DNA from 3 places in the Roseibium sp. MMSF_3247 genome. Region 1 is predicted to be linked to each of the others. Evidence: predicted binding sites of a transcription regulator. Region 1 holds the regulator's gene; each other region holds the start of a gene.
The links. Region 1 encodes LexA, which represses DNA repair genes until DNA is damaged. Its sites were predicted from a motif close to TGTTCNNNNTGTGTTCNG; they were not measured.
Positions count from the first base shown of each region.

Region 2: the regulator LexA is predicted to act here: its motif matches at 3,140-3,157, upstream of recA (recombinase RecA).
Region 3: the regulator LexA is predicted to act here: its motif matches at 2,025-2,042, upstream of RBB44_RS20615 (helicase-related protein).

Region 1 covers NZ_JASHII010000002.1:792,404-798,397, forward strand. Annotated here, with positions in the region: gene gltX (glutamate--tRNA ligase) at 1-1,046, opposite strand, end outside; gene RBB44_RS09035 (ComEC/Rec2 family competence protein) at 1,493-3,673, shown strand; gene lexA (transcriptional repressor LexA) at 3,743-4,456, opposite strand; gene RBB44_RS09045 (DUF1194 domain-containing protein) at 4,767-5,519, shown strand; gene bchJ (bacteriochlorophyll 4-vinyl reductase) at 5,551-5,994, opposite strand, start outside.
Region 2 covers NZ_JASHII010000010.1:40,320-46,313, forward strand. Annotated here, with positions in the region: gene RBB44_RS23365 (hypothetical protein) at 1-835, opposite strand, end outside; gene RBB44_RS23370 (pseudouridine-5'-phosphate glycosidase) at 972-1,910, opposite strand; gene RBB44_RS23375 (PfkB family carbohydrate kinase) at 2,011-2,949, opposite strand; gene recA (recombinase RecA) at 3,276-4,343, shown strand; gene alaS (alanine--tRNA ligase) at 4,655-5,994, shown strand, end outside.
Region 3 covers NZ_JASHII010000007.1:30,622-36,615, forward strand. Annotated here, with positions in the region: gene RBB44_RS20615 (helicase-related protein) at 1-1,843, opposite strand, end outside; gene pyc (pyruvate carboxylase) at 2,668-5,994, shown strand, end outside.

The DNA of each region.
Region 1 (5,994 bases):
GCATTGGCCGCGTCCGACATCCATTCCAAAACCGCTGCCCCATTATCCGCATGGGCAAGATAAACCTTCCAATGCTCCAGCAGCTCAGCGTCGTCTGTTGCGCGCATGTAATGGCCATTGAGATTTTCCAGCTTCTTGAAATCGAAGCGCGCTGCTGACTGACCAACGGCATCCATGCCGAACCATTTGATCATGTCCTCAAGCGACATGATCTCTTCATCACCATGGCTCCAGCCGAGGCGCGCGAGGTAGTTGCGCATGGCTTGCGGCAGATAGCCAAGGGCCCGATAGGCCTCTGCGCCGGTCGCGCCGTGGCGTTTGGAAAGTTTGGCACCGTCCGGCCCGTGGATCAGCGGGATATGCGCCATTTTCGGCACGTCCCAGCCGTTGGCATTGAAAATCAGCGTCTGACGGGCGGCGTTGGTCAGATGGTCGACACCGCGGATGATATGCGTGATGCCCATGTCGTGATCATCGACAACCACGGCCAGCATGTAAGTCGGCGTGCCGTCAGATCGCAGGAGAACAAAGTCATCAAGATCCTTGTTCGGGATCACCACACGGCCTTGAACCATGTCGTCCACGACCGTTTCGCCGTTTTGCGGAGCTTTCAGCCGGATGACCGGATCAATACCTTCGGGCGCTTCGGACGCATCCTTGTCGCGCCAAGTGCCGTCATAGCGCGGCGGGCGTCCTTCTGCGCGGGCCTTTTCGCGCATGGCATCGACCTCTTCCGGGGTCGAATAACAGCGGTAGGCCGTGCCGTTTTCCAGCATCTGGTCAACAACTTCCTTGTGCCGGTCGACCCGGGAGAACTGGGAGATAGGATCCCCGTCCCAGTCTAGGCCAAGCCACGAAAGGCCATCCATCAGCGCATCGACCGCTTCCTGTGTGGAGCGGGCCCGGTCTGTGTCTTCAATGCGCAGCAGCATTTTGCCGCCGTGATGCTTGGCGAAGAGCCAGTTGAAGAGGGCGGTGCGGGCGCCGCCAATATGGAGAAATCCGGTCGGGGATGGGGCGAAACGCGTGACGATATCTTGTTCCATGGTACTTTTTGAAAGTCTCTGTCAGAATGAGGCGCGGATCTGCGCCTGACGGATAGTGGCGCGGTCTTAGCATAGGCAAGCCTGAGGCAAAATAGGCTTTGCTGCGATCGTTAAACCCGGCAGAAGGAGCGCGGGTGGCACGGGAGGCGAAACCAGACGCCGATGATGACAACCGGGCTGGCCCCGGCGCTCCTGTCAGTGACGCTTCAGTTATATCGTCAAACACGGATAGCAGGCATCGGCCCACCGAGGCGTCGCCCTGGATCGCGTTTCTGAGAACCCGGAGAGAACGGAAAGACCCGCCAACTGATCAGTACGCCGGTTGGGCAGGAACGGCGGACGATTGGGAGCAGTTTTGGCAAAAGCAGGGTCTTTTGTGGACCGGATTTTCCTTCAGCGCCGGTATTTTTTTCTACAGCTTGTTGCCTGAAGAGCCGAGTTGGCTCGTGCTTGGCGTGTTATTCGTTTTATCAGGTGGTTTCGCTGGCTCCCACGCTATCCGAACCGGTCTGCCGCGAATTTTGATCCTTTTGCTCGCCCTTTTTGCAGGGCTCAGCATTGCAACACTCCGAACAGCTGCAGTGGGCGCACCCCGGCTGGCGGAGCCGATGACTGTTCTGTTGCGCGGTGACGTCTTGAAGGTGCAGGAAACCCGGTCTGGCAAGCGGCTTGTGCTCCGCGTCAGAGAAGTTGATGCCAGAGAAAATACTGTTGGGCGGTTTGCAAACCGGGTCCGGCTGCGCATTCCGGCCGATGCGCGCATTGCACCCGGCAACTCGATCAAAGTCCGGGCCCGGTTGTTTCCGCCTATGGGTCCTGTGGTGCCCGGCGGATATGACTTTTCCTTCCGCGCCTATTTTGACGGCATAGGTGCAAGCGGCTTCAGTTACGGCGCGCCAGAGATCGTGCAAGGGCCTGCGGCGTCTCAAGTCCTTCTGCTCGTTCGCAAGGTGAATGAACTCCGCCAGCGCTTGGCAGAGCGGATTTCAGCACTTTTGCCGGAAGGCCCGGAAACAGCCCTTGCGGTTGCACTCTTGGTGGGCGATCGCAGCGGTATTGATGAAAAGACCGAAGAGAGCCTTCGGGCCGCGGGCCTGGCACACATTCTGGCAATTTCAGGCCTGCATATGGCGCTCTTTGCAGGCGGTGCTTATGCTGTATGTCTTGGCGCCCTAGCACTTATCCCGGGCCTTGCGCTGCGCTGGCCGATCCACAAGGTTTCAGCCGTTCTCGCCCTTGTCGCGGCAGTTTTTTATCTTCTCCTGTCCGGGGCTTCAGTCGCCACGCAAAGATCCTTCATTATGATTGCGTTGGTTTTTTTGGGGATCATGACCGGACGCCGGGGTTTGACGCTGCGATCGGTCGCAATCGCCGGACTGTTCTTGCTTCTACTCGCGCCGGAGCGCCTGTTTTATCCAGGTTTTCAGATGTCGTTTGCGGCCGTGATCGCACTGGTCGCCGTTTATGATCTTTGGCGGTCGCATCAAAAGAGAAGCAGGTTTCTTGTCTCATCAACAAGCGGGCTCTCTTGGTTCTTGTCCGGCGCACTAAAATGGGCCACCGGTTTGTTCGTGACGGCTCTCGTCGCCGGGATCGCTACCGGCATTGTCGGTGGGTACCACTTTTCCCGGATCGCGCCCTTCGGACTGGTCGGCAACATGCTGGGCATGCCGGTTTTTTCTATCATCGTGATGCCAATGGGCGTGGTGGCACTGGTCCTGATGCCGTTCGGTTTGGCGGCAATCCCGCTCAAGATCATGAGCGCCGGTCTGGCGGCGCTGATCCAGATAGCGGAGTTCACAGAACAGATTGCGCCTGACTTTGGCCGAATGGGAAGTCTGACCGGCCTGTCTGCCGCTGTTTTATTGGCCGGTTTCTTTGGCTTGCTGCTCGCCCCGGGCCGTTTCCGGATGATCGGTTTGGGTCTCGCACCTGCCGGAATCGCTCTCGCGATAATATCGCGTCCGCCAGATATTTACATTCCGGCAAAAGGGGCTCAATTGGCTGCCCGGGATATCGAGGGCAAGTTAGCGTTATCCAGCGCCAGAAGTTCTTTTGCTGTAGAGACTTGGTTTGAAGCGGAAGGAGTGTCAGAAGAGGCGATTAAATCGCGCAAGATGAAATCCGATCAGCGCGCTTGCGACCCTGCGGGCTGTGTGGTCCAGACGTTTGCAGCAAGGGCAGAAGTTGGTGAGGAGCAGATTCCGGTCACCATCGCCCTACCGAAGACCCGGAATGCCCTTTTTTATGACTGTCAAAAGGCAGATATGATCGTGACCGATATGATCGCGCCAGAAGCATGCTCCGCAGTCGTTTTCGACCAGGACATCAGAGTGGCGCGCGGTGCCATTTCTATTTGGTTGGGCCAGGTCTGTCGAACACGCACTCCAACAAAGGACCAGATGATCGAAAACGGGCAGAGAGTAGAGGCTGCGGTTCAAAGAAAGAATGTTGCCCCAGCCCCAATAATGCCGCCGCAAACCACTCGCGCAGCGGCAAAAACTCCCAGCGCTGTTGTTTGCCAAACGCAAATAAATTCAGTCAAATACGCCAAGCCAACGCCTCCGCGGCCGTGGCACAAGCAAGGCAAAGTTACACGCGCAAGCTTGCGCGCATCTGCTGACTAGAACTGATGGTAGTACCTACAAACCCGCAGTGGCGGGAAACTCTCGAAAATGCCTGCCGGTCTCGAAGCTTCAGTACCGGCGGAACAGGGAAACGAGTTTCCCTTGCACACGGACACGGCCCGGTCCGAAAATACGTGTCTCGTAGGCGGGGTTGGCAGCCTCAAGCGCGATCGATGCGCCTTTTTTGCGCAGGCGTTTGAGTGTCGCTTCCTCATCGTCCACAAGGGCCACAACGATGTCGCCACTATCGGCGCTTTCCGTTCGGCGGATCAGGACGGTGTCGCCGTCCAAAATCCCGGCTTCAATCATTGAATCCCCGCGCACTTCCAGAGCGTAATGCTCGCCTTTGCCTAAAAGCTCTGGCGGAACGCTGATCGAGTGGCTGTGGGTCTGGATTGCCTCGATCGGAACACCGGCCGCAATCCGACCCATGACCGGGATTTCCGTCGATGCTGCGACAGGTTCTGGCGCGGGCGCAGAGGCTGGCGCCGGTTTGCCGAGTGATCCTTCAATCACCTCTGGTGAGAAACTGCCTCTTGGTCGCGGCGCACCCAGGCCCGGCGCGATCGAATCCGGCAAGCGGACCACTTCCATGGCGCGGGCTCTGTTGGGAAGCCGGCGTATGAAACCGCGCTCTTCCAGGGCGGTGATCAGTCGGTGAATGCCGGATTTGGAGCGGAGATCCAGAGCATCTTTCATTTCGTCGAAAGACGGCGGAACGCCCGTTTCCTTTAGTCTTTCGTGAATGAACATGAGCAGTTCGTACTGCTTGCGCGTCAGCATACTGCGGTTCCTCGCCCTGAGTTTGGTTTTGCCTGAGAATCGCTCAGTACAAATCGAGAACATCTTACCTGTTCTCATTGTGTTCTGCAAGGGTAAACGTTCTCTTACTGTTCTGCCGATGGTTCTGAGATCGAAACCTGCAGATGCTTTAAGGCGCTGAGAAAAAGATTGTTTTATACGTGATGCGGGAGAACGACCAATATACGCCGGACGGCACAAGATCGGGACCTGCACAAATGTTGTAAGCCGGCCTTTCTGATCCGCTAACAGGCTCTAGCTATCTTCTGAGTTGTTGCGGAGGAAGCAGACTATGCGAATGATTGTGATCGTTGCTGTTTTGTTGCAGGGCTTGCTTGTTTCTGCGGCCTCATCCGAGGAACTTGATCTGGAACTCGTGCTTCTGGCAGATGCCACTGGTTCAATTGATGACGCGGAAATCAGGTTCCAGCGCCGGGGCTATGCCGAAGCGATCACCGATCCACAGGTCCTGAACGCAATTGCGGACAACGCGTATGGCAAAATCGCCGTGACCTATGTCGAATGGGCGGACATGTTTTCCCAGGACGTCGTGGTCGACTGGATGGTGATCGACGGACCGCAGTCGGCGCAGCTCTTTGCAGAGCGTTTGATGGCACCGCCCCGTCAGGCCTTTGGCCGCAACGCGATTGGCGCTGCTCTTCTAAAGGGCAAGGAGCTGATCGACACCAACGAATACAAGGGGTTGCGGCGGGTGATCGATTTGTCGGCGGACAGCGCCAACAATTGGAATGGGCCAAGCATCACCGAGGCAAGAGACGCTGTGGTGAATTCCGGCATCGTCATCAATGGTCTTGCGGTCCTGTGCCGTCACTGTTCCGGCCGTCCGGTGTCTTACAATCTGGAGGACCGGTTTTTTTCCGAGATCATCGGTGGTCCGGGATCCTTTGTCGTGACGGCCGACAGCGCCGACACCTTCGCAGCGGCTGTGCGCAAGAAACTCATTCTGGAAATCGCGGACAAGCGGTCTGCGCCGGATGCCCGTGTGAGGTTTGCAGCGATTGAAGGCACGGGAGTTGCGAACTGATCGGGTAGATCCAGTCCGGGACTACATAATCTTAGATATTGAACTCAAACCGGCAGGCATCCGCCCCGCAAGCTCCGCATTCCGTCTCTGTGACACGGACATGCGGGCCGATCAGTTCCTGGAACAACCTCTCGAAAACAGCCACATGCCAATGGCAAATTGGATGATCAGCGTGTTCCCCTGCGATTAGCGGATTGTCTTTCAGGATAAAGATCAGGGGCGCGCGTCTTGCGACTTCGAACTGGCCGGAGCCTGCAAAGGTCCAGGCGTTTTTTGAAATGGCGTTTGCCAAGAGATGTTTTGAGAGGCTTGCGGGAAGGACTTTCAAAAGCGTTTGCGCCAGACCAGGGATCCGGTGTTTTATGACATAATCGGCCGTGCCAACACCGGCGGCCCTGGATATCTCCGCTGAAAGATCGGGTAGGGTGGCCCGCACCGTCTTGTGAAACCGCGCGACGGGGCCCTCCGGGATCAG
Region 2 (5,994 bases), on a different contig from region 1:
CGGTGACGGAGGCCTCAATCACTTCGAACGCAGCTTCCAGATCCTCGTTTTGAATGAGCGGACCAACTGCGTCGCTGACAGAGGGAAACCAGAGTGGAAATATGAACCGGTCAAGAGCCTCTTCAGATAATAGCCCATCGGTGACCATCGTCGCGGCGACCTTGTGAATGGCCCGGTAAAGGTGGCGGGCTGATCCGCGGATGCCATTAATCTCCTCAAGGTCCGGCGTGCTTCCAAGGGTCGAGACGATCAAATAGCCGCCGGGTGCAAGTTCGATTGCCCGGCTTCTCAAGAATCTGGTCCAATCGGATCTTGCGAGATCTTCGTAGGCCGCCCGGGCCTCGCCCTCAAGGTCGGCATACCAGACCGTGCCGGGCGACGAGATTAGCAGGGCGCGCGACAGCCAATGGCTGGCCACAAAACAGGTCGCCAATGAGACCGAATCCGGGGCTGCCATGACGTCATAAAAGGATCCGATCGAGGCCTCTGTCCGGATATTTTTATCTTGTAGATATCCGGCCTCTGAGAATACGAGACCAAACAAGCCGTTCCAGTCATTGTGTGGTTGATCGCCGTGACAGATGGCGATGCGGCCGTTTGGAGATAGGGGACGGTAGGCTGCGACAGAGGGTTTTACCGCTTCTATTGCCGTATGACCCGGGCCGCAGCCGAGATCGAGATGCCGGAATTCCGTTTTCTGCGGACCGATATCCCGAACAGCCCTTTCTATCCAGTCTGCTCTACTTTTGACCAGATTGCTCTGCATGTAAGAGTTCTGGTCGTAATTGACCATGTGCTCTGTCGCGGTGTTTGGGCCGGTCTTCTCATCCGTCATGCCATCGCCTTTCGTGAAAAATGACAGATGAGATCAGTGAAACTCAATCAAGTCAGAGCATCAAGAGGTGCTGTTTGCAGACACGCTTTTTGGGCCATTGTGCCGGTTTCAGCGCGGACTGGCAGCTCCTCAATCGTTAATCCAGTTCAGCGGCAATTCTTGCAGCGAGACGCGCATTGTTGCGCACCAACGCGATGTTGGTGTCGAGGCTGCGGCCATTGGTGAGCTCAAGGATGTTGCCGAGGACGAACGGTGTGACGTCCTTGCCGGTCACATTCTGCTCAGCTGCTGTCTTGATGGCCGCGTCGATGAAACCTGACATTTCATCGCGGGGAATTTCATCTGTCTCCGGGACCGGGTTGGTGATCAGCACACCGCCATGATCTGCAAAGTTCTCCCGCACCTTCAAAAGCGCACCGATCTCGTTTGGCGTATCCAGACGGTAGGGAGCGCTGAGGCCGCTTTCGCGGGACCAGAAGGCTGCCAACTCGTCAGTCCCGTAGGCAACGACCGGAACGCCTTTTGTTTCCAGAACTTCAAGGGTTTTCGGAATGTCCAAAAGCGCCTTGGCGCCAGCACATACGACACAGACAGGCGTGCGGGCGAGTTCATCGAGATCCGCCGAGATATCGAAGCTTTGCTCTGCGCCCTTGTGTACACCGCCGATGCCGCCTGTTGCGAAGACTTTGATGCCGGCTACTTGCGCCGCCATCATCGTCGCGGCCACCGTTGTTGCGCCGTAGCGGCCAGTGGCAAGTGCGAAAGTGAGATCCGCCCGTGAGCACTTCATGACATCTTTGGCCTGGGCAAGCCGGTCAAGATCCGCATCGGAAAGGCCGACATGGATCTTTCCGTCCATGATGGCAATCGTTGCCGGAATAGCACCGTTTTCCCGAATATCAGCTTCGACCTGCCGGGCTGTTTCCACGTTCCGCGGAAACGGCATGCCGTGAGTGATGATGGTCGATTCCAGCGCAACGAGCGGCTTGTTGGCGGCGAGCGCATCACGGACTTCGTCGCTGTAGACGATCAGGCTTTTCAAAGCGGCGGATTGAGCGGAGTGTGTCACAAGCAAAAGCCTTTTAGATGTGTGGCAAGTCGGCCGGAGCCGCGAGAATTTTGCGCCTTATAGACATTGGAGTCGAAGCCGCCAAGTGCGGCGTTTGTCCACTTGGTCAAATTTCATCCAGGGTTGCCAAGGCGTCCCACGATAATCCCTCTGCCAGGGCTCCGGTGCTTTTTAGCGTGATGGCGGCGGCTTGAAGCCCAACCGGTACGGCATCGTTCAGGGTGCATCCTCGACTGAGGCCTGCAATCGTTCCGGCGGTCAACGCATCTCCGGCGCCTGTCACGTCCACAATTTGAGTTGCAAGGGTCTCATGGGCGGTGATTGCCTCTTCGTTGAGAACGAGCACATCGGATTTGCCATTGGTCAGGACCACGCTCTTAGCGCCGAGGCGTCCAAGGTCGCGGAGCAGGCCTTCGCTCGATGTCTCTGGGCTTCTGCCGGTCATGGCGAGCGCTTCGCCGCGATTGAGCATCAGGCAATGAAGTTTCGGAAGAAGCGGCAGCAGCCGGGTGGCTTTGGCATTGGAAACGGCGTTTGCGATCAACCTGCCTTCAGGTGCTTGATCGGCAACACCCTTCAGAAGCTCATCCGGCAGGTTTGCGTCGATGAACCACAGCCCGGTTTTCAATGGTCCTGAAAGTGCCTCGAAGATCGGGTCAAAGGCATCGGCAGGTGCCTCACTTAACACCCGGTCATCCACGCTTGCAGCAGCGAGCGACCCGTCCGGATTGTGAAAGGCAATGTATTGACCCGTCGAAAATCCGCCACGTTCCAAAGTGTAAAGCTCGATCCCATCGGCGGTCAGTTGTTCCGAAAGGCTCGCCCCCGCGCCATCGGTTCCGATTGCCCCGGCGAGCCCGGTTGGAATGTCCAGCCGAACAAGTGTCCGTGCAATGTTGGTGGCAACTCCGCCGGGCTTTGCTGTCAGCTTCGCCGGTGTTGACGTTTCCGGGCCATAAACCTCGCTGCCATGGGCAAGCGTATCATAGTGGATCGCGCCGACACACAAGACCGGTAGGGGAGAGGAAGGGGACACGTTTGTCATCATTACATCGATAGAGGAGTGGGAGTGCCATTTCAGCTTGGACGTCCCTGCAGAAAATTTGAAGACCGGCGGGCTAGCAGATCGCGTCTTTGTTCGCAACAAGCCGGCCGCTCCGTGATTCTCTCAAGATGCCCGGTCTCCGAATGTTCCAAATTTAACTTACCTTGCGTTATTCTTTAAGTGTCGATGTGAGAACATATTGGAAACAAACGGCAAAATCCAATTATATACCAATCGGTTTTGGTGTCTTGAAAAATGAGAACAAAATAGGTACAAAGGAGCGGATTGAAACAGCGCGTCCATCATGGAATAAGGAGCGTTCAGCCATGTCGCAAAGTACACTTCGTCTCGTAGAAAGCAGCCAGATGGACAAGACAAAAGCGCTCGACGCAGCGCTCAGCCAGATCGAACGGGCCTTTGGCAAAGGCTCCATCATGCGAATGGGCCAGGGGCAGGCCGTGGAGGTACAATCCGTCTCCACAGGCTCGCTTGGTCTGGACATCGCCCTTGGAATTGGCGGTCTGCCGAAAGGCCGGATTGTCGAGATCTACGGACCGGAATCCTCTGGTAAGACAACACTGGCTCTGCATACGGTGGCCGAGGCACAGAAGACCGGCGGCATTTGTGCGTTCGTTGATGCCGAGCATGCGCTTGACCCGATTTATGCCCGCAAGCTGGGTGTTGATATCGACAACCTGCTCATTTCCCAGCCGGATGCCGGGGAACAGGCTTTGGAAATTGCCGATACGCTTGTCCGGTCTGGTGCGATTGATGTGCTTGTTATCGATTCGGTCGCTGCGCTGACACCGAAAGCCGAGCTGGAAGGTGAGATGGGGGACAGCCTGCCGGGGATGCAGGCGCGTCTCATGAGCCAGGCCTTGCGGAAACTGACAGCGTCGATCTCCAAGTCGAACTGCATGGTGATCTTCATCAACCAGATCCGCATGAAGATCGGCGTCATGTTCGGTTCTCCGGAAACCACCACGGGCGGCAACGCCTTGAAGTTCTACGCATCGGTCCGTCTTGACATTCGCCGCATCGGCGCGATCAAGGACCGGGACGAAGTTGTCGGCAACCAGACCCGCGTTAAAGTGGTCAAAAACAAGCTTGCCCCGCCATTCCGTCAGGTCGAGTTTGACATCATCTATGGCGAAGGCGTTTCCAAGATGGGCGAGTTGATCGACCTTGGCGTCAAGGGCGGCATTGTCGAAAAGTCCGGTGCCTGGTTCTCCTACAACAGCCAACGGCTCGGTCAGGGTCGGGAAAACTCGAAGCAGTTCTTGCGCGACAACAAAGAGATCGCTGACGAGATCGAATTGGCCATCCGCCAGAACGCTGGTCTCATTGCCGAGGCCATCATCGATCCGGCAGGCGGTGAAGAAGACGACGATTAAGTTCGTGCTATGCTGATACCGGAACCCTTCGCTTGTTGAAGCGATGGCCCGGTGTCTTAAGAAGATAAAAAGCCCTCCCTGAGTTGATCCGGGAGGGCTTTTTTGTTGAGCAGGCGTACCTGCGTGATTGCGGCTTCAGACGGCACTCGAAAGTTCTATCCGGACCGCAGAAACTCAGGCTGAGACCGCTGGACACACCGTGTGCCGAAAGTTAAAAGGCTGTTCCGGTGCGCTGGGAGTTTCTCTGCAACGCACCTTTGTCGATGTTTCTTTAGGACCCGGACGCGGGTCCGGATCTAAGCGAGACGTGAATGACCGGCGTAAACGAAATCCGCTCCGCCTTTCTGGATTACTTCAAGGCCAACGACCACGAGGTGGTCGACTCCGGCCCGCTGGTTCCCCGCAATGATCCGACGCTGATGTTCGCAAATGCGGGCATGAACCAGTTTAAGAACGTCTTTACCGGACTGGAGACGCGGGATTACAGCCGGGCCGTTACTGCCCAGAAGGTCGTGCGTGCAGGCGGCAAGCACAACGATCTCGACAATGTCGGTTATACGGCGCGCCATCACACATTCTTCGAAATGCTCGGCAACTTTTCCTTCGGTGACTATTTCAAGGAACGTGCGATTGAGCTCGCTTGGAACCTGATCACCAAGGAATACGGTCTTCCGAAGGACCGCCTTCTGGTGACCGTTTACGCAGAAGACGATGATGCGGCCGTGTTCTGGAAAAAGATCGCTGGTCTTTCCGATGATAAGATCATCCGCATTCCGACCTCCGACAATTTCTGGACCATGGGGGACACCGGTCCATGTGGCCCGTGTTCGGAAATATTCTACGATCACGGCGACCACATCTGGGGCGGCCCTCCAGGAACGCCGGAAGAAGATGGGGACCGGTTTGTCGAGATCTGGAACCTCGTCTTCATGCAGTACGAGCAGACACCGGATGAGCGCCTCGACTTGCCGCGCCCATCCATCGATACCGGCATGGGCATTGAGCGTCTTGCGACCGTTCTGCAAGGCGTCCACAACAACTATGACATCGACCTGTTCCGCGCGTTGATCTCCGCCTCGGAGCACGAAACAGGTGTTGAGGCGTCCGGTGATGCACTTTCGAGCCACCGGGTGATCTCGGATCACCTGCGCTCCACCAGCTTTTTGATCGCCGACGGCGTGCTGCCGTCGAACGAAGGCCGCGGCTATGTTCTGCGCCGGATCATGCGCCGCGGTATGCGCCACGCACACTTGTTGGGTGCGCGCGAGCCGCTGATGCACAAGCTGGTTCCGTCGCTGATCCGTGAAATGGGAAGGGCCTATCCGGAGCTGACGCGGGCTGAAGCGTTGATTACCGAAACGCTGAAGCTGGAAGAAACCCGATTCCGCAAAACGCTGGAGCGCGGCCTTGGATTGCTGGACACAGCAACCGAAGATTTGACCGCCGGTGGTCAGCTCGACGGTGAAACGGCCTTCAAGCTTTATGACACATACGGTTTCCCACTGGATCTGACGCAGGATGCGTTGCGGGTCCGGGACATCACCGTCGATACGGACGGATTTGACGCTGCCATGGAACGCCAGAAAGCGGAAGCGCGTGCGGCCTGGTCCGGATCCGGCGGTGCGGCAACCGAATCCGTCTGGTTTGCCAT
Region 3 (5,994 bases), on a different contig from region 1:
TTACCCAAAGATCCAGGCGGTTTTGTACGGTATCGCGCGCCAGGCCTGTCAGGTGCTCGTCGGCCAAGAGCAGAGCTGCCGGGGCCAGAACATCGTCGGTCGGGGACAATTTGGCCACCGGTTCACCGCGCCAGCGGATGACGCCATCCGATGTCAGGACAAAATCACTGTTCTCTGATTTGCCAAGCTTTTCCGCACGGGATTCGATTTCCGTGGTCAGGGCTTTTTGTGCGGCAGCACGGACCGTTTTTCCGTCCGGGCCTTCGGCCGCCGCATCAGGGGCAAACCGGAAGCCAAGCAGATTTCCGATGTGCTGACCTTCGACGAGCACATCCCCACTCGATGTAATTTCCGCTTCCAGCATTGCGTTCTCTCTCAAACGTCGCATCAATACACTTGTCCGCCGATCCACGAACCGCTGTGTCAGCCGGTCGTGAAGGGCGTCAGATAGTTTGTCTTCTATGCCGCGGGTCACGTCCTGCCAATGGGCCGGATCGGCCAGCCAGTCAGGGCGGTTCGCGACATACGTCCAGGTCCGGATGTGAGCGATCCGGTTCGCGAGTGTGTCGATATCACCATCTACACGGTCTGCGAAGGCCAATTGACGGGCGAACCAGTCATCTTCAATCGCATTGTGGCGCATCAGGTGATTGTAAATGGTTGCCAGAAGGTCCCCATGATTGGCCGGGGCGATCTTCCGGTAATCGGGGACCTGACACACATCCCATAGCAGTTCTACTGATTTTGCGCCCTTTGCCATGTCAGAAATTGCGCTATCGCGCAATAAATGTTCAAGCGCCGTGATGTCGTCGCCTGTGGGCGCGCGGGCCAAACCCTCTTCCCGAGGCGGTAAATCAAGGCTGCGGCGCAATGCATTGGTGGATGAAAAATCCAAAGCACTGTTGCGCCATTGCAGCACTTTCAGGCTGTCAAAATGGTGGCTTTCGATTTGTTCGATCAAATCATCGTCCAGCGGATCGACGCGGCCGGTGACCCCGAAGGTGCCGTCTTTAGTGTGGCGGCCGGCCCGTCCGGCGATCTGACCCATTTCCGAAGGCGTCAGCTGGCGATACTGATACCCGTCGTATTTCCGGTTGCCGGCAAAGGCGATGTGATGGACATCCAGATTGAGGCCCATGCCGATTGCGTCAGTGGCTACCAGATGATCGACATCGCCGTTCTGGAACAGGTCAACTTGCGCATTCCGTGTTCTTGGGCTCAACGAGCCAAGAACCACCGCCGCCCCGCCCCGTTGGCGGCGCAATAGTTCGGCGATCGAATAAACCTCATCGGATGAAAACGCGACGATTGCTGACCGTGCGGGCAGGCGGGAGACCTTTTTCGATCCGGCATAGGAGAGGATCGACATGCGCGGACGGGTGACAACATTCAGGCCCGGGATCAGCTTCTCGAGAAGCGGGCGGGCGGTCGCAGACCCCAAAAGGAGTGTTTCGGAGCGGCCGCGCAGGTTCAGGATCCTGTCCGTGAAGACGTGGCCGCGGTCGAGATTTCCGGCGAGCTGCACTTCGTCGATGGCGACAAACTCGGTGTTCAGATCGAGTGGCATGGCCTCGACCGTGGACACCCAAAACCGCGGCTGTTTCGGAATGATCTTCTCTTCGCCGGTGATCAACGCAACGGCATCAGTTCCGGCGCGTTCGGCAATCCGCCCATAAACTTCCCGTGCCAAGAGCCGCAACGGCAGACCGATCAAGCCCGACGGCTGCGCCAGCATGCGCTCGATCGCAAGGTGCGTTTTGCCGGTGTTGGTTGGCCCAAGCACGGCTGTGACCGTGCGGGAGCGGGCGCTCGGCGGTAATTGCAGGGTTTGGGGGCGGGACATAGAGGTGATGCGGTCAGAAATCTCAGTGTTTGGCGCGCCGTTCCGGCGGCCTGCTCTCCCAAGGCACGTGCCCTGAACTCGGATGCGCGTGTCTAGCATAGGCGTTGTGGCTCTGTCCTGCCCTTTTTCGACGCGCTCTCGCTATTCCTTTGTTGGATCAATGTGTATCCAGAAAGTTGTGGAGAACGACTCTGGAACAAACCGAAACCGAATCGCGGACTCTTGGGGATTCAGGATTTGTTCCCTACGAAATGTGGATTTGAATCCAACTTTTAGTACGAAATGCTGAGTCTGGTCAGGGATTTGCGCCAAATCACCCTGAGGCTGAAGTTCAGGGCAAAAAACCTGTCAATCTCCAAATCAAAAAAAGATTCGTTTTTCGGGCATGCTGCGCCTTTCGCCATTAACCATGGACACATGCAGAACGAATCGCTGACGAATCGGTGTTTTGATCATGTTTTTGATTTGTTCCTACCCGATCTGGTAGGTTGTCTTCTCGAAAGACCAATTGGGCGCCTAAAAAATCTCCCGGGTGTTTACGATTTTCCGCGTCGGTGACGGGAGAGTGTTTCAGATTGGGGCGTGGTTTGGCGTTCGCACTGCGAAGTGAAACGGGCCGCCAGCAGAAAAATCTCCCATAAGTGCTCATCCCCTGGCGTAGGATTTGTGCCCATTTTTCCAAGGTTTATCGCCGTCAGAGCAAAAATATTTCACTTTCTGGAAAAAGGACAAGCATGCTGCCCCTTTTCAATTGGCTTCGACGTAAGTAGAAATCTTGCCGAAATGTGCCTTGCATGTTGCGGATTATTAGGGGGAGTGGGCGTTTGGCGATAAGAAAAATTCTCGTTGCGAACCGGTCTGAAATTGCAATCCGGGTTTTCCGGGCTGCCAACGAACTCGGTCTGAAGACCGTTGCGATCTATGCCGAGCAAGACAAACTGGCTCTGCACCGGTTCAAGGCCGATGAGGCGTATCAGGTCGGCAAGGGTCTTGGCCCGATCGAGGCCTATCTGTCCATCGACGAGATTATTCGTGTTGCCAAACATTCCGGCGCTGATGCCATCCACCCGGGCTACGGCCTGTTGTCGGAAAGCCCGGAATTCGTGGATGCCTGCGAAACGGCCGGGATCACCTTTATCGGGCCGAAATCCGAGACAATGCGCCGTCTGGGCAACAAGGTGGCCGCACGGAACCTGGCAATCGAGGCCGGGGTACCGGTCATGCCGGCAACGGACCCGCTTCCTGACGATCTGAATGAGATCAAGAAGCAGGCTCTGGAGATCGGCTACCCGGTGATGCTGAAAGCGTCCTGGGGCGGCGGTGGCCGTGGCATGCGCGTCATTCCGGATGAAGCGACCCTTGAAAAGGAAGTGCTGGCTGCCAAGCGGGAAGCCAAGGCCGCCTTCGGCAAGGACGAGATTTATCTGGAGAAGCTGGTTCAACGGGCACGCCACGTCGAAGTCCAGATCCTTGGGGACGGTGAAACCGTTGTTCATCTCTTCGAGCGGGATTGCTCGATCCAGCGACGCCACCAAAAGGTGGTCGAGCGGGCACCAGCGCCTTATCTCGATGATGCCAAGCGCACAGAGCTTTGCGAATACGGTCTTAAAATTGGCCGGGCGGTGAACTATCGCGGCGCGGGCACTGTCGAGTTCCTGATGGATGCGGACACGGGGGCGATTTACTTCATCGAAGTCAATCCCCGGGTCCAGGTCGAGCACACTGTGACCGAAGAAGTCACGGGCATCGATATCGTCCAGGCACAGATCCACATCGCAGATGGAGAAAAGATCGGAACGCCGGAAAGCGGTGTCCCGGCGCAGGAGAACATTCGCCTCAACGGTCACGCCCTGCAATGCCGGATCACCACGGAAGATCCGGAGCAGAACTTCATTCCGGATTATGGCCGCATCACCGCGTATCGCGGCGCGACCGGCTTCGGTATTCGCCTCGATGGCGGGACCGCCTATTCAGGGGCGGTGATCACCCGGTTCTATGATCCGCTTCTTGAAAAAGTGACGGCCTGGGCGCCGACGGCCGAAGATGCGCGCAAACGGATGGACCGCGCCTTGCGGGAGTTCCGGATCCGCGGTGTTGCGACCAATCTGGTGTTTTTGGAAAACATCATTGATCATGCCGATTTCCGCGCCCAGACCTATACCACCCGCTTCATCGACGACACGCCTGCGCTGTTTGAACAGACAAAACGCCAGGATCGGGCAACCAAGCTGCTCACCTATATCGCCGATGTCTCGGTGAACGGGCATCCGGAAACCAAAGACCGGGTCCGTCCGCCGAAGGATGCTGCTGCGCCGGTCGTGCCGGACTTTGGCGACGAAAAACCGAAAGGAACGCGCCAGCTTCTGGATGAGCTCGGTCCGAAAGGTTTCGCCGACTGGATGAAGGCGGAAAAACGGGCGCTTCTCACCGATACCACGATGCGTGACGGCCACCAGTCTTTGCTGGCGACCCGCATGCGCTCCCACGACATTGTCAACATCGCAGATGCTTATGCGACCGGTCTGCCGACGCTCTTTTCCCTGGAATGCTGGGGCGGTGCGACGTTCGACGTGTCCATGCGATTCTTGACGGAAAGCCCCTGGGAGCGGCTGCATCAGATCCGTGAACGGGCGCCGAACATCCTGCTTCAGATGCTGTTGCGGGGCTCGAACGGGGTTGGTTACACCAACTATCCGGACAATGTGGTCAAGTTTTTCGTCCATCAGGCGGCCGAAAACGGCGTGGATCTTTTCCGCGTCTTTGACTGCTTGAACTGGGTTGAGAACATGCGCGTTTCCATGGATGCGGTCCAGGAAACCGGCAAACTCTGTGAGGGAGTGCTTTGCTACACCGGCGATATGCTGGACAGTGCGCGTCCAAAATATGATTTGAAATACTACGTCAATCTGGCGAAGGAACTGGAAGCAGCCGGTGCCCATATCCTTGGCATCAAGGACATGGCAGGGTTGATGAAGCCGCAGGCGGCCAAGATCCTGGTGAAAGCGCTGAAAGAAGAGGTCGGCCTGCCGATCCACTTCCACACCCATGACACCTCCGGTATTGCGGCTTCCACCATTCTGGCAGCCGTCGAGGCCGGTGTTGATGCGGTCGATGCGGCCATGGATGCCTTGTCCGGTCTGACGTCGCAGCCGTGCCTTGGATCTATTGTGGAGGCGCTGCGGGGCACGGATCGGGATACGGGCCTTGATGCGGCGACAATCCGCCAGATCTCCTTCTATTGGGAAGCCGTTCGCGCGCAATACCGGGCCTTTGAGAGTGACCTTCGCTCTGGCGCTTCAGAGGTTTACTTGCACGAAATGCCAGGCGGCCAGTTCACCAACCTGAAGGAACAGGCACGGTCCCTCGGCCTGGAAACCCGCTGGCACGAAGTTGCGCAAGCGTACGCCGATGCCAACCAGATGTTTGGCGACATCGTCAAGGTAACGCCGTCCTCTAAGGTGGTCGGCGACATGGCGCTGATGATGGTCAGCCAGGGCCTCAGCGTTGCCGATGTTGAAGACCCGGCCAAGGACGTTGCCTTCCCGGACAGTGTTGTGAAGATGCTGCATGGTGACCTTGGACAGTCTCCCGGCGGATGGCCGAAGGCAATTCAGGAAAAGGCGCTTAAAGGGGAAAAGCCGATCACCGTTCGCCCTGGGTCCCTGCTGGAAGAGGCAGATCTTGAAGCTGAACGGGCAGCCGCCGCGACCGCAACGTGTCATGACATCGATGATATGGAGCTGGCATCCTATCTGATGTACCCTAAGGTCTTCACGGACTTCGACAAGGCGCAGCAGCAATATGGACCGACCTCCGTGCTGCCGACGCCGGTCTATTTCTACGGTCTTGAATCAGGCGACGAGATCTTTGTTGACCTGGAACCCGGAAAGACACTTGTGGTCCGCTGTCAGGCCATCGGTGAAACCGATGAGAAGGGCGAGAAGAAAGTCTTCTTCGAACTCAATGGCCAGCCGCGCAACGTCAAGGTACCTGACCGGGCGCATGGTGCTGTCGGGGCTGCTGCCATGCGCAAGGCCGAAGACGGCAATGCGGCCCATGTTGGTGCGCCGATGCCGGGCGTCATCTCCACGGTTGCGATTGCTGCCGGACAGGAGGTTAAGGCCGGTGATGTGCTCGTTTCGATCGAAGCC